DNA from 4 places in the Hoeflea algicola genome. Region 1 is predicted to be linked to each of the others. Evidence: predicted binding sites of a transcription regulator. Region 1 holds the regulator's gene; each other region holds the start of a gene.

Region 1 (3,808 bases):
CGCCGATGTGCTGGTGACCATTGGCGGGGCTTCGGTGGGCGACCATGATCTGGTGCAGGAAGCCATGACCGGGCGCGGTATGGCGCTCGATTTCTGGAAAATCGCCATGCGCCCGGGCAAGCCGCTGATGTCGGGACGGCTGGGTGAAATGCGGGTGCTAGGACTGCCGGGAAATCCGGCTTCGAGCCTTGTCTGTGCGTATCTATTCCTAGAACCGCTGGTGGCACGACTGGGCGGACGCCCTGCCCCGAAGCGGATCCAAAAAGCCATACTGACCAGAGACTTGCCGGAAAACGACCAGCGCCAGGACTATCTTCGTGGGGACCTTGCGCCGGGCCCCGAGGGCGGGCTCGAGGCAACACCGTCGCTACGTCAGGATTCATCATTGATGAAGATATTTTCGGATGCCCGCTGCCTGATCATTCGGCCGCCTTTTGCGCCGCCGGCAATAGCTGGCGACGCTTGCGATGTGCTGGTTTTGCGCCCCTGATGTTCCGTCAATGTTTCGGCTGCTCTTGCGGAACACATATAGAACATGGTATTTCGGTTCTGGTTTTGTTTCTCCTCGGGCACCGGGACGTATGAATCATGTTGACGCGCAAACAACACGAACTTCTGCTTTTCATTCACGAACGGATGAAGGAAAGCGGGATTCCCCCTTCCTTCGACGAGATGAAGGATGCGCTTAATCTTGCTTCCAAATCCGGGATTCACCGGCTGATCACGGCGCTTGAGGAACGCGGCTTCATCCGCCGCCTACCCAATCGGGCACGGGCGCTGGAAGTGATCAAGCTGCCCGAGAGCTACCAGAACAATTTGCAGCCGCGGCGCGGATTTTCGCCGAGCGTGATCCAGGGCAGCCTCGGTAAACCGGAATCGGTGCGTCGTGCAGTCCCTGCCAATGACGAACCGGCGACCACGGCAGAAGTGCCGATGATGGGCCGGATTGCCGCTGGCGTGCCGATTTCGGCGATTCAGAACAACACCCACAGCATCAACGTGCCGGTGGAAATGATCGGCCCGGGCGAGCATTACGCGCTTGAGGTCAAGGGTGATTCGATGATCGAGGCCGGCATTTTTGATGGGGATACGGTGGTAATCCGCAATGTTTCGACGGCAAGCCCCGGCGATATCGTGGTGGCGCTGGTCGATGACGAGGAAGCCACGCTGAAGCGGTTCCGCCGCAAGGGTGCTTCGATCGCGCTGGAAGCAGCCAACCCGGCCTATGAAACCCGAATTTTCGGCCCGGACCGGGTCAAGGTGCAAGGCAAGCTGGTGGGCCTGATCCGCCGCTATCACTAAAACTGCCCTGCCCGGCTGAACGGCCGGACGCGCAAACCGCGCGGTAAGACTTGAGACGAAAGCGGCCCGGATATCCCCTCGGATTTCCGGGCCGCTGTCATGAGCGGGTGGACGAAAGACAATTCTGGCGCCTTGGTACGGACCCAGACAGTATGGCGCCGGCATCTGCTGCTGCGGTCTGTTTTTATTGCCTGTTCGCGTGGTCGACTGAAGGCCGCACCTCAGACCGGACCGGGATTAACTTGAGAAATTCGTTATCTCGGAACCGCTGCCCGGTTTTGCGCGATGTGGGTTCGAGCCGCCTATTACGGCAAATCATAGCTTTGCGTCCGCCAGTCATAATAGCGCTGAACTGTCCACGGCCTGACGACCCCCTCAAGGGCTGCCTCGATGTCAAATACCGGACGTTTTCTGGGAGCACGGCCGCGAGCGCCGATACCACCGGATCCACGCACGGCCTGTGAAGCTACCCTGGTGGCAGCACTGGCACCGATCCCCGGCGGCGACCCTGGTGGATCGACATTGAGGATGCGAATCGCCAGGGCGCCGCTGCGACGCAAGCTGCGCGATGTGACCAGCGTCGCGCCGGAGCGGCAGGCGCTCATATAAACAGGGGTGGCGACGATCACCAGATCGGCGCGGTCACAAGCCGGGCCGATCAGTTCGGCGCGGTCAATGGCGATGATTGTCGCCTGCTTGTAAATCGCGGCGCAGACTCCCCGACTTGCGCACTGAAACCGGGAGGGCTGGTCTGCGGCAGCGGCCATCAGCGGATCGAGAATTTTTGCCTGCATTTCATGGGCCGCCTGTGTTTCGGGCTCGGTGGCTGTGGCGATCAAAGCGGTGCTGTGGGGCACTGGCGGCAGGTGCTGCGGACCGCGCAGAGCGGTCTGCCATTGCCGGAAGGTGAACTCCGAAGGGCGTGCGGCGTTGCTGGCAAGACCATCGGGGGTGTTCAGGCCAATCAGGCGGCCATCCTCGCTGACCAGAATATCGGGAGCCCGCGGCGCCAGCGGTGGTAACGCCAGCACGGCGCCTGCGGCGATCAGCGCGGTGCCCGCAAGCCGCAGTCGGCTGCGCAGCATGACCAGTACGATCAACCCAGCGCCTGCCGCAACGGTGGCGTGCAGCGGGATCTGACCGATCAGCAGATCGCCGCCGAATGCGTCGACATAGCGGGCGACGGCGATAACGCCGCGCAACCCCAACCCCATCAGTTGCAGCGGCCAGGCGTCGAGCCCGAACGGCATGGTCAGCATGGCGACCAGGCCTGAGGGCATGACCACGAAAGTCACCAGCGGCATGGCGAGCATGTTGGCGAGCAAGCCGTTTCCCGCCACCCGGTTGAAATGATGCGCCGAGAACAGACCAGTGGCGAGGCCTGCAACCAGCGAAGTGATCGCCAAGCCGATCAGCCCCCGGACAATCCGGGCCAGCCACTCCGGCGGTTTGAAGAAGCGGTGGGCGCTGTTGCCGCCCGATCTCGCGCGTTCGTCTTCGGCCGGTCAGCGCGGCATAGGCGGAGACCAGCGCTGCGGTTGCCGCAAACGACATCTGGAAACCGGGGCCAACCACGGCAGATGGCGAGATCAGGATGATCAGGATTGCGGCCAGCGCGACATTGCGCATGGTCAGTGCCGGCCGGTCGGCGAGAACTGCGACCAGCATGACAATTAGCATGATCCAGGCACGCAATGTCGGCACGCTGCCGCCCGAAATCAACAGGTAAGCGGTTGCGGTCAGCATGGCGCCAATGGCGGCTGCCTTTTTGACCGGCCAGGCTTCGACCAGCCCGGGAAACAGCGCCAGCCCCATTCTCAACCCGACGAACAGCGTGCCGGCGGCAAGCGCCATGTGCAGGCCAGAAATTGCCAAAATGTGAGCCAGGCCGGTTGCACGCAGCGCGTCGACCGTGGTCTGGCTGATGCCGAGCCGGTCGGAGACTGTAAGCGCCGCACCGATGCCGCCCGGATCACCTGGCAGAAGCGAGCGGATGCGCGCTGAGACATGTTCGCGGAGTTGCCGCAATTGGAATTTTGCTGCTTCGGCCAAGCCGGGGCTTGCCGGTGCGGCGGGAACCGCCCGTGGCGCCCGGTAGAAAAAGCCGTGCGCGCCGATGCCATTCACAAAGGCGCCGAAAGCAAAATCATAGCCGCCGGGCAAGACCGGCCCGGACGGCGCAGAAAGGCGTGCCCGGCCGCTGATCAGGCTTCCCACCGGTAGCGGGCTGTGCGGCGATCGCGCGACCAACCTGACCCGCCGTGGCGGCCGGCGGATCAGTGGATCGGCGGTGCCGGTAAGCCTGATCAGGTAGCGCACCCTGCCGCCCGCATCGAAATCACGCGCTTCGACGCGGCCGGTGACCTCGGTCGTCACATCCGAATCGAGCAGCGGCCCGGTGCCATGCAGCTCGACGGTGGCTGCCAGCGAACCGGCAAAAGCCGCCGCCGCAAGGCCGGCAATGCAGGCAGCGTTCGGGTGGCCGGCACGGGTGATCAGGGCCATC
Region 2 (3,808 bases), 3.1 Mb from region 1:
CGGGCACGCGCCACCCGAGCCGCCACGTCGGCACTTTTCTCTGCTGCCTGCGGCCGGATCAGATCCTCGGCGGTGACCGCCGGCACATCGATGCGGATATCGATCCGGTCCATCAGCGGGCCGGAAATGCGGCCCTGGTAATCGCTCTGGCAGCGCGGACCGCGGGCGCAGCTGTGTCCCGGCTCGCCGGCCATGCCGCAACGGCACGGGTTCATTGCTGCGATCAGCTGGATATTGGCCGGATAGCTGACCCGGTGATTGGCGCGGGCAATCACGCTCTCGCCCGTCTCCAGCGGCTGCCTGAGTGAATCGAGCACCTGCGGCGTGAATTCGGGAAATTCATCGAGAAACAAAACGCCATTATGGGCCAGCGATACTTCCCCGGGCCGCGCCTTGAAGCCGCCGCCCACCATCGCCGCCATCGAGGCCGAATGATGTGGCGCGCGGAACGGCCGGCTGTCGGACAGTTTGCCGCCCGCCAGCCGCCCGGCAATTGAATGGATCATCGACACTTCAAGCAGTTCGGCTGGCGACAGCGGCGGCAGGATTGACGGCAGCCGCGCCGCCAGCATCGACTTGCCCGATCCGGGTGGTCCGACCATGATCAGGTTGTGCCCGCCGGCCGCGGCCACTTCCAGCGCGCGCTTGGCGGTTTCCTGGCCCTTGATGTCGGACAGGTCCGGCATATTGGCCGGGGCTGCGCGCATTGCCGGTTCGGGGCGCGCCAGCACCTGCGTGCCGCGGAAATGATTGGCCATGGCGATCAGCGAGCGTGGCGCCAGAATGTCGATCTCCGCACCCGCCCAGGCGGCTTCCGGGCCGGACCCTGCCGGGCAGATCAGCCCCTTGCCAAGCGCATTGGCGCCGATTGCGGCGGGTAGCGCGCCGGCCACCGTGGCAATGGTGCCGTCCAGCGCGAGTTCACCCAGCACCACATAGCCGTTGAGCGCGTCGCCGGGGATGGCGCCCAGCGTCGCCATCAGCCCCAGCGCGATCGGCAGATCGAAATGACTGCCTTCCTTGGGCAGATCGGCTGGCGCCAGATTGACCGTGACTTTCTTGGCGGGCAGCGCCAACCCCGAGGCGTGCAGCGCCGCCTGCACCCGCTCGCGGCTTTCTGCCACCGCCTTGTCGGGCAGCCCGACAATGTGCATGCCGACCTTGCCCGGCGCCACCATCACCTGGACGTCGACCGGCACCGCGTCGATGCCTTCGAATGCAACCGTACTGACCCGCGCAACCATTTTCCCTGTTTCCTCCCGACGCGCTTTATGTCGTAGCTTGCTCGCTATGCGCGAGTATTTCGACACAAAAACACAGAAATGGGAATGAAACAAGAACAATATGGAAACACATGCGCCGATAACGCGATTTCAGGTTGTGTCAGGTTGTGCGCGTAGAACGCTTTTTGGCACAGCCTATGCGGGTTTTTACTGAAATATAGGGAAATATTTGGCAAATCCGGGCGGATCCCCCGCCACGCTGTGCACCACGCCAAAAACCTTTCGTCAACCATCAATGCAATGGAACGTGGGCCCTACGCCCGCCGTGCTTCCACCGCATCCCAGAACAATGCCGCCACATCCGGGCCGCCGAAATTCTTGATTTCGCGCAAGCCGGTGGGCGAGGTCACATTGATCTCGGTCATCAGGTCGCCGATGATGTCGATACCGACCAGAATGAAGCCGCGCTGTTTCAGTGACGGGCCGATGCGGGCGCAGATTTCCTGCTCGCGCGGGGTCAGTTCGCTGTGCTCGGCACGGCCGCCTGCGTGCATGTTGGAGCGCGCATCCGTCTCCGCCGGCACCCGGTTGATCGCGCCGACGGGCTCGCCGTCAATCAGGATGATGCGCTTGTCTCCGGCCCGCACCGACGGCAGGTATTCCTGTGCGATGAACGGCTCGCGATACATCTGCGCAAACATTTCCAGAAGCGAGGCGAGATTGCGGTCGTCGGGTTTGATGTGGAACACCCCGGCGCCACCATTGCCGTAAAGCGGCTTGAGGATCATGTCGCCGACCTCGGCACGGAAATCATTGATCGCCGCCGGATCGCGGCTGATCAGGGTCTTTGGCATCAGGTCGGGAAATTCGGTGACGAAGATCTTCTCCGGCGAATTGCGTACCCACGCCGGATCATTGACCACCAGTGTCTTGGGGTGAACCCGTTCGAGCAGATGCGTCGAGGTGATGTAGGCCATGTCGAACGGCGGATCCTGCCTGAGCAGAACCACATCCATGTCAGCCAGATTGATTTTTTCCTGCGGCCCGAGCTCGAAATGGTCGCCCTCGACATCACGCAGGAGCATCGGCTCGGCCACCGCCTCAATGCGCCCGTCGCGCATCGACAACTGGTCCGGCGTGTAATGGAACAGCTTGTAACCGCGGTTTTGTGCCTCCAGCGACATGGCGAAGGTGGAATCGCCGGCAATCTTGATCGAGCGCACATGGTCCATCTGGACCGCGACATTCTGGATATTGGGCATAGGGCTGAAGTCTCCACCAATCTGCTGACTTCCACATAGGGTGTGGGTGGGGGGATTGCAACGGGGGAGCAGTCGGAATGCTCGGAAAGTCCCGTTTCGTGCGGAGATCATCCAAGGGGTACGAGCGCGTGGCGGTCTTTTCAGAAGGCTGCCCAACGGATCAATGGAAACTTGGTCTTGTGAGCGCGCGCCTAAACCCTTGCCCGCCAGCAAACGCGGTGCACCAGGTTGGCGGCGCAGACGACCTCGCAGCAATCACGGAGCACAGATCTTCACATGTCAGTTTCGGCCATGGGCCTGAGCCGCGGCGCTTCACCGGTCCGTCACGCAATCCGCAAGCGGTCAACCTTCAAAACGCATCCTGCAAATGTACCGGCCAGCGCCAGCGGCTGACCACCATGATGTCGCAACGCCAGGAAAGCTGGGCTGAATCGGGCTGTCGGCTGATGAACAACTCGCCCGCAGCCAGAATCCGTCGTTGCGCCGCGTAGCTCACGGCATCAACCCCCGAAGCCAGATCGCGGCGTGCCTTGACCTCGACAAAGGCAATCAGGTCGCTCTTGCGTGCCACCAGGTCGATCTCGCCTGCCGGTGTGCGGTAGCGCAGCGCCAGTATCCGGTAGCCCTTGAGCAGCAGGGCAAGGGCCGCCAGCCATTCGGCGCGGCGGCCGATGCGTTCGGAACGCCGTTTTCGAGCGAGCCTGTCGCCCGCGCTCACGCCTCACCTTTCGCAGCGAGGTCCTTCATGTCCAGAAGCCTTTGATAGAGATCCTTGCGCGGAAACCCGGTCAGCCGCGCCGCCTCAGTTGCGGCCTTGCCGGCGGGTAGCTCCGCTGCGAGCTTGGCCAGCAGCGCATCGACATCGGTCTCCGAAGGCAACGGCGTCGAACCGGGGCCGATCACCAGCACGATCTCGCCGCGCACATTCTCGTCTTCATACTGTGCGGCGAGTTCGCCAAGCGGCCCGCGCCGCACTTCCTCAAAGGCCTTGGTCAGCTCCCGGCAGACGGCGGCCGGCCGGTCCGTTCCGAGTACGTCGGCGGCGGATTTTAGGCAGGCGGCCAGCCGGTTCGGGCTTTCGAAAAACATCAGCGTCGCAGCTACCGTCTTGAATTCGCCAAGCCGGTCGCGCCGGGCCTTGTCCTTGGACGGCAGAAACCCTGCAAATAGGAACGCGTCGCTGGGCAGGCCTGAAGCCACAAGCGCTGCCATCGGCGCCGAGGCGCCTGGGATCGGAATCACCGGCACGCCGGCCTCGATTGCGGTTTGCGACAGCCGGTAGCCGGGATCGGAAATTAGCGGCGTACCGGCGTCAGATATCAG
Region 3 (3,808 bases), 520 kb from region 1:
GCCAGCAGAACCGCCTATGTGCCTGTTGCCGACGGACAGTCATTGCGTGGACGCGATCAGGCGGATGAACCGCCTTTTTCCACCTTCCGCAATGCGCCCGGCAAGAGGAGCTCCGGCGCTTTGGCTGGGCGGACCTTGAAGGTGTCTTCGATTTCCGAGATCAGGTTGCGCGACAAGGAGGTCATCCTGACCTTTGACGACGGGCCGATGCCTGGCAAGACCGATAAAGTGCTGGATATCCTCGATCAATACGGCGTCAACGCAACCTTCCTGATGGTCGGCCAGATGGCCCGCAGCTATCCGGCAGTAGCGGCAAGGGTGGTCAATCATGGCCACTCCATTGGCGGGCATACCTATAACCATGCCAATTTGGCAAATGCCGGCAACTCACGTGCGCTGACTGACATTGCCGCCGGAAATGCGGCGATTGCCAAGGCAACAGGCACTGAAGTCGGCTTCTTCCGGTTCCCCTATCTAGCGCACACAGGCGCGCTGCGCCGTGCTGTTGCCGAACGCGGCCAGGTCATTCTGGATGTCGATATCGACTCCAAGGACTATTTCACATCGAGCCCGGCGACGATTGCAGCGCGCACCATGGCCAGGGTCCGAGCCAAGCGCAAAGGCATCATTCTGATGCATGATATCCATAAGCGCACCGCAGCGATGCTTCCCTCGCTGCTGAAGCAGTTGAAGGATGGCGGCTACAAGGTTGTGGCTCTGCAATACCGTCGCTCGCGGATGCCCGAAGTACTGGTATCCGCCGGAAATGCCGGGACCAAATCGCGCCAGATGTAAGCCCTTGCGAGTGGCGGAGAAGGGCGGGTCGGAACTCACTCCGACGCGTCAGCCGTTCCATTGATGTGCGGTGCATATCTGGCGTGGAAACGGCCATAGCTTTGCTCGGTCACTGCCAGATGCGGCTGGGTCAGCTTGTGCAGATCCGGCAGCCGGTGAAACGGCACCGTCGGGTAGGAATGATGTTCGGCGTGATAGGGCATGTTCCACGCAAGCCGCCGCACGATCGCGTTGGTATAGGTGGTGCGAGAATTCTCCAGCATGTTGGCGACATAGGCGCAACGGCCGTGCTCGGCCAGCAGATAAAGCCGCAGAAACGGCTGGCCCAAAAGCAGCGGAATCAACCAGACATAGAGGAGCACCGGGGTGTCGAGCGCGATGCTGCCCGCAAACAGCGCCGCGTAGGCGAAAAGCATGACCCGTGCCTCGTTGCGCACCGCGTTTCGCTTGCCTGCTGGCACGAACGCATCCTCGCAGCGCCCCGCCGCATTGCGGAAGAGCGTGTGCAACTGGCTGGTCCACAGCGGAATGCCGGACACGTGGCGAATATATTCGGTCCATGTTTCGGGCTTGGGCGCAGCCAGTTCCGGGTCCTTGCCCGGCAGCTGGGTGTAGCGGTGGTGGGCGAAATGGAAATAGCGAAACCAGCGCGGCGGCAGGAGGATCAGGAAGCCGCTGATATGCGCGGCGGCGGTGTTGAGCCAGGCCGAGCGGAACGGGGTGGCGTGGCTGGCCTCGTGCAGCAGCGTGAACAAAAACACCAGCAGGATGCCTTGAACTACCATCAGCAACGGCCAGAAAGGCACACGCACGACAATCAGCCCGCCAACCAGCACGATGGCGCCCAAGTGCAGCGCCAGTTGCGTCAGCCCGCGCCGGTCCGATTTCTCGTTGAGCGAGCGGCATTGCTCGGCCGACAGGCTGGCGAGAAAGCTCTTGTGATCCATGCGGGTCTCCCGTGCACAAGCGCGCACTCTAGTCAAAGCGGATGGCTGGTGAAACCGGCTTTATGCCTTCCCAAGCCAGCGGTTTGCGGCATACGTCCACGGGAATAAACCGCGAACGCTGGTCTTTCGGCTCCGAATCACTACATTCACGGGGTATGAGCTCACCAGACGACGACATTCCGTTTTTTGACGACGGCGAACCGTCACCAGCCACTGCGCCCGCCGCTGCATCTGGTGGGTCGATTGCTGCCCGTGCGCTGGCGGCCAGCCAGTCCGCACGCGCTGCCGCACAGCCCAGGCCCAACTATCTATCGGGCCTCAATCCCGAACAGGCCGATGCGGTCGAATCGATCGAAGGCCCTGTGCTGGTTCTGGCCGGTGCCGGTACCGGCAAGACCAGGGTCCTGACCACCCGTATCGCCCATATTCTCAATCTCGGGCTGGCCTATCCCTCGCAGATCCTCTCCGTCACCTTCACCAACAAGGCGGCGCGCGAGATGAAGGAGCGCGTTGGTGTGCTGGTCGGCGGCGCGGTCGAGGGCATGCCCTGGCTGGGTACCTTCCACTCGATCGGCGTGAAGCTGTTGCGCCGTCATGCGGAACTGGCAGGCCTGCGCTCCGATTTCACCATTCTGGACACCGATGACGTGGTTCGGCTGTGCAAGCAGCTTATTCAGGCCGAGGGTATCGACGACAAGCGTTGGCCGGCGCGGCAGTTCGCGCAGATGATCGACGGTTGGAAGAACAAGGGGCTTGGCCCCTCGGAGATTCCCGAAGGCGACAGCCGCGGCTTTGCCAACGGCAAGGGCAGGGCGCTCTACACCGCCTATCAGGAGCGACTGCAAACATTGAACGCAGTCGATTTCGGCGATCTTCTCTGTCTGCCGATCCGGCTGTTCCGTGCTCATCCGGACGTGCTGAAAGAGTATCAGCAGAAATTCCGCTTTATCCTGGTCGACGAGTATCAGGACACCAACACCGCGCAATATATGTGGCTACGCCTGCTGGCCCAGCGGCCTACGGGCGAGCGCCCCAACATCTGCTGCGTCGGCGATGACGACCAGTCGATCTATGGCTGGCGTGGCGCCGAAGTTGAAAACATCCTGCGGTTTGAGAAGGATTTCCCTGGCGCCAAGGTGATCCGGCTCGAGCGCAACTACCGCTCCACCGAGCACATCCTCGGCGCCGCCGGCCACCTTATCGCCCATAATGAGGGCCGGCTCGGCAAAACCCTGTTCACCGAGCAATCCGATCCCGACCACGAGCGCGTGCAGGTCCATGCCGCCTGGGATTCGGAGGAAGAGGCCCGCGCCGTCGGCGAGGAAATCGAGCAGGCGCAGCACAAGGGCCGCAAACTCAACAACATGGCGATCTTGGTGCGCGCTTCGTTCCAGATGCGCGAGTTCGAGGAACGCTTCGTCACGCTTGGCTTGAACTATCGGGTGATTGGCGGTCCGCGCTTTTACGAGCGGCTGGAAATCCGTGATGCCATGGCGTTTTTCCGCGTTGTCAGCCAGCCCGCCGACGATCTCGCCTTCGAGCGCATCATCAACGTCCCCAAGCGCGGGCTGGGCGAGGCGGCGGTGCGCCAGGTCCATGATTACGCCCGCGCCAAGGGCATTCCGATGCTGGCGGCGGCGCGCGAACTGGTGCTCACCGACGAACTCAAGGCCCGGCCGCGCAAGTCGCTGACCGACGTGGTCGAGATGTTCAATCGCTGGCAGGGCATGCTCGAGAACACGCCGGGCCATGAACTGGCCGAAACCATTTTGGAGGAATCCGGCTACACCGAGATGTGGCAGAACGACCGTGCTGCCGATGCGCCGACGCGGCTCGAAAACCTGAAAGAACTGGTCGAGACCATCTCCGGCTTTGAATCGCTGCGCGCCTTTCTCGAACATGTCTCGCTGGTGATGGACACCGACAACAACCCCGATCTCGACGCCGTCTCGATCATGACGCTGCATTCGGCCAAGGGGCTGGAATTCGAAACCATCTTCCTGCCCGGCTGGGAAGAGGGGCTGTTTCCGCACCAGCGCGCGCTCGATGAGGGCGGCCGCTCGGGC
Region 4 (3,808 bases), 1.6 Mb from region 1:
AAACCGGTGCACGGGTCGGCTGGTGAAGAACCCCGGCAAAATCCAGCGCGCTCCGGTTTTTCGGCACCAGCACGACTTTCCCGTCAACGAATTGATAACCGACACGGTCGCCTGCGCCGATCTTAAGAAATTCCCGCACCTCCGCAGGAATCGTTGTCTGACCTTTTGAGGTGATTTTCGACTCGAGGCCCATATCCTTACCTGACAATTATTTCCTTACTTGCAAACATAGTAAGGATTTGCACTTTCTGCAAGGAAGAGGCTACCGCGCCAACTCCTTCAGCCCCAGCCTGATCAGCTTGGCAGAATCGGCGTCCTCACCCGCAAGCTTCATCGCTGCGGCCACCGCATTGGCCGCCTGATCACGCGAGTAGCCAAGATTGGACAGTGCCGAAACTGCATCGGCCACCGGTGCAGCCGCAACGCCTTCGCCAAGCTCCTGCTTGAGCCCCATCGCCCCGCCCGCGTCACCACCGAACGCCGGCGCCTTGTTTTTCAGTTCGCTGACAATGCGCTGCGCCACTTTCGGCCCGATGCCGGGTGCGCGCGTCACCGTTGCCTTGTCCTGCAATGCGATCGCATTGGCGAGTTCGGACGGTGTCAGCGTCGACAGCACCGCCAGCGCCACCTTGGCGCCCACGCCCTGAACGCTCTGCAGCAACCGGAACCACTCCCGCTCGAGCGCAGTCTCGAAACCGAACAGCCTGAACTGGTCCTCGCGCACATAGGTTTCGATGAAGACGACGACCGCTTCGCCAACAGAACCAAGCCGCGACAAGGTGCGCGCCGAACAGAATGCCACATAGCAGACGCCGTGTACGTCGATCAGCACATGGTCTTCGGCGATCTCCTCGATTGTTCCCTTGAGTTTTCCGATCATCGGTTGCTCCTCATTCCGCCGCCATCCGCCAGGCCATCGAGGTCCGGTGGTGTGAATGGCAAATGGCGATCGCCAGCGCATCCGCGGCGTGATCACTGTCAAATGTTGCCTTCGGCATCAGCACCTTGACCATCATGACGATCTGCTTCTTGTCGCCATGACCAACGCCAATGACCGCTTTCTTGACCGCGTTGGGCGCATATTCGGCAACTTTCAACCCGGCCCGCGCCGGCACGACCATGGCGATGCCGCGGGCCTGGCCGAGCTTCAAGGTGGCTGTTGCGTCCTTGTTGACAAAGGTGTTCTCCACCGCTGCCTCGAACGGTTGATACTGATGCAGAACCTCTTCCAGACCACCATAGAGCTGGTTCAACCGCGAGGCGAGATCAAGCTTGTTGTCGGATTTGACCGTGCCGGAGGCGACAAAGCGCAAGGAATTCCCGAGGCTGTCGACCACACCCCAGCCGGTGTTCCTCAGCCCGGGATCAATCCCGATGATTCGAATCGCTTCTGCCATGAAAAAACCCTAGCCCGACAGGCCTGACCATTCCATCTAAAAGTGAACAAACCAAAAACAAACACCGCTGCCAGTTCCAACTGGTTTTGCATTTCGCTGGGCGGCTTCCTACATGAAGGCAACCCGAGACACTCTCTGAAAGATTCCCCATGACCGCCTTTTCCATTCTCGATCTCTGCCCCATTGTGGAAGGCGGCACAGCCGGCGAAGCACTCGCCGGTACCCGGCTGATGGCCAAGCAGGCCGAAGATTCCGGCTTCACCCGTTTCTGGCTCGCCGAACATCATGGCATGCAGGGAATTGCCAGCGCCGCCACCGCGTTGGTGATTGCCGAGGCTGGCCATGCCACCAGCCACATCCGTATCGGCTCCGGCGGCGTCATGCTGCCCAACCATTCGCCACTGGTCATCGCCGAGCAGTTCGGAACCCTGGAGGCGCTGTTTCCCGGTCGGGTCGATCTTGGTCTCGGCCGGGCGCCTGGAACCGACATGAATACGGCGCGCGCGCTACGCCGCAACCTTGAAGCCGGCGCGCAATCCTTCCCCGACGATATTCTCGAACTTCAGCATTATCTGGGCGATCCCGTCGAAGGCCATCTGATCGCCATCCCTGGCGCTGGCTCGCATGTGCCGCTGTGGATTCTCGGATCCAGCATTTACAGCGCCCATCTGGCCGCAGCACTGGGGCTGCCTTACGCCTTCGCCTCGCATTTCGCACCCGACATGCTGAGCGAAGCGCTTGACATCTACCGGTCCAAATTCACCCCGTCTGCGCAACTCGATACGCCTTATGTGATGGCGGCTGTGATGGGAGTGATGGCCGACACCGATGATGAGGCACGCTATCTGTTCACCACCTTGCAGCAGACCTTCGTCAACATGCGCCGCAATGCCCGTGGCAAGATGCCCAGACCGATCGACACCATGGACGGGTTCTGGACAGACATGGAAAAGACCGCCGTCGAACACACGCTGCGCTACTCGGTTGTCGGTGGTCCGGAAACCGCGACCCGCAAGATGCAAGACTTCATCAAGGCTACCAATGCCGACGAGATCATGATCTCGATGCCGATCCACTCATCCCAGGCACGGCTGAAATCGGTCGAGCTGTTCGGGAAGATGCAGCAGGCGCTCTGATACAAAGAAGCCGCCGGCCCTTGGGACCGGCGGCTTGATAGTTCAGATATCGATATGATCAGGCCGAAAGCTTGGCCATCACCTCGTCGGAAACTTCAAAGTTGGCGTAGACGTTCTGGACATCGTCATCATCGTCCAGCGTGGCAATAAGACGAAGCACCGATTCCGCCTTGTCTTCATCGACCGGTGTGGAGGTCTGTGGCTTCCACACCGCCTTGATCGACTGTGCCTCGCCCAGCGCTTCTTCAAGCGCACTGGAAACCTCGCCGATATCCTCGAATGCGCAGATGATGGCGTGCTCGTCCTCGCCGCTGCTCACGTCCTCGGCGCCAGCCATGATCGCGGCTTCCATGATCGCATCGGCGTCGCCGGCTTCCGGCGGATAGATGATTTCACCGACACGCGTGAACATGAAGCCCACCGAGCCGGTTTCGCCAAGCGCGCCGCCGGATTTGGCAAACGCCGCACGCACATTCGACGCGGTACGGTTGCGGTTGTCGGTCAACGCCTCAACGATCACGGCCACACCGGCAGGGCCGTAGCCCTCGTAGCGGACTTCCTCGTAATTCTCGCTGTCGCTGCCCGACGCCTTGTTGACGGCCCGCTGGATATTGTCCTTGGGCATCGATTGCGACTTGGCGTTCTGGATCGCCAGCCGCAACCGGGCGTTCATCGCCGGGTCCGGCGCACCCATCTTTGCGGCAACGGTGATTTCGCGTGCGAGTTTGGAAAACATCTTCGATCGGACAGCATCTTGCCGCCCTTTTCTGTGCATGATGTTCTTGAATTGTGAATGGCCGGCCATGACGCCCCTGATTATTGTGCTGTACTTAGGATCGCCGCCTTATAAATCCCTTGCCCTGTTTCGTCCAGAAGGTTCGGACATGCATAAGACAATCATCCCTTCACTGCCTCTGACCGGCGGCTGCCAGTGTGGCGCCGTCCGTTACAACGCACAGGCCCTTCCATTGGTGTTTTACCTTTGCCACTGCAGCGAATGCCAACGCCAGACATCATCGGCTTTTGGCGAAAGCCTGCGTTTCATCCGCTCTGCGGTGGAGATCAGCGGTTCGCTTCGCTGCGTGCGCCGCAAAAGCAGTTCCGGAAACACGCGCGAAGGCTGGTTCTGCCCTGACTGCGGCGTTCGCATTTGGCACGGCACCGAGGGATCTGCGGAAATCAACATCAAGGCAGGCACGCTTGATGACACCTCATGGCTTGTCCCGGCCGGCCATATCTGGACCCGTTCGAAGCAGTCTTTCATCACCATCCGCA

Evidence for each region. The regulator LexA, encoded in region 1, represses DNA repair genes until DNA is damaged. The targets are predictions, from matches to a motif close to TGTTCNNNNTGTGTTCNG.
Region 2: the regulator LexA is predicted to act here: its motif matches at 1,336-1,353, upstream of OEG84_RS17920 (YifB family Mg chelatase-like AAA ATPase).
Region 3: the regulator LexA is predicted to act here: its motif matches at 1,843-1,860, upstream of OEG84_RS00485 (ATP-dependent helicase).
Region 4: the regulator LexA is predicted to act here: its motif matches at 1,440-1,457, upstream of ruvC (crossover junction endodeoxyribonuclease RuvC).

What each region holds. Positions count from the first base shown of each region.
Region 1 covers NZ_JAOVZR010000001.1:616,459-620,266, reverse strand. The annotation lists gene OEG84_RS03135 (molybdopterin molybdotransferase MoeA) at 1-490, shown strand, start outside; gene lexA (transcriptional repressor LexA) at 589-1,302, shown strand; gene OEG84_RS03125 (ComEC/Rec2 family competence protein) at 1,608-2,708, opposite strand; partial or broken gene OEG84_RS25445 (ComEC/Rec2 family competence protein) at 2,848-3,807, opposite strand.
Region 2 covers NZ_JAOVZR010000001.1:3,677,383-3,681,190, forward strand. The annotation lists gene OEG84_RS17920 (YifB family Mg chelatase-like AAA ATPase) at 1-1,244, opposite strand, end outside; gene gshB (glutathione synthase) at 1,538-2,485, opposite strand; gene OEG84_RS17930 (YraN family protein) at 2,835-3,203, opposite strand; gene rsmI (16S rRNA (cytidine(1402)-2'-O)-methyltransferase) at 3,200-3,808, opposite strand, start outside.
Region 3 covers NZ_JAOVZR010000001.1:94,435-98,242, forward strand. The annotation lists gene OEG84_RS00475 (polysaccharide deacetylase family protein) at 1-795, shown strand, start outside; gene OEG84_RS00480 (fatty acid desaturase family protein) at 831-1,742, opposite strand; gene OEG84_RS00485 (ATP-dependent helicase) at 1,898-3,808, shown strand, end outside.
Region 4 covers NZ_JAOVZR010000001.1:2,235,670-2,239,477, forward strand. The annotation lists gene OEG84_RS10970 (AbrB/MazE/SpoVT family DNA-binding domain-containing protein) at 1-193, opposite strand, end outside; gene ruvA (Holliday junction branch migration protein RuvA) at 263-880, opposite strand; gene ruvC (crossover junction endodeoxyribonuclease RuvC) at 891-1,397, opposite strand; gene OEG84_RS10985 (LLM class flavin-dependent oxidoreductase) at 1,547-2,533, shown strand; gene OEG84_RS10990 (YebC/PmpR family DNA-binding transcriptional regulator) at 2,592-3,338, opposite strand; gene OEG84_RS10995 (GFA family protein) at 3,307-3,808, shown strand, end outside.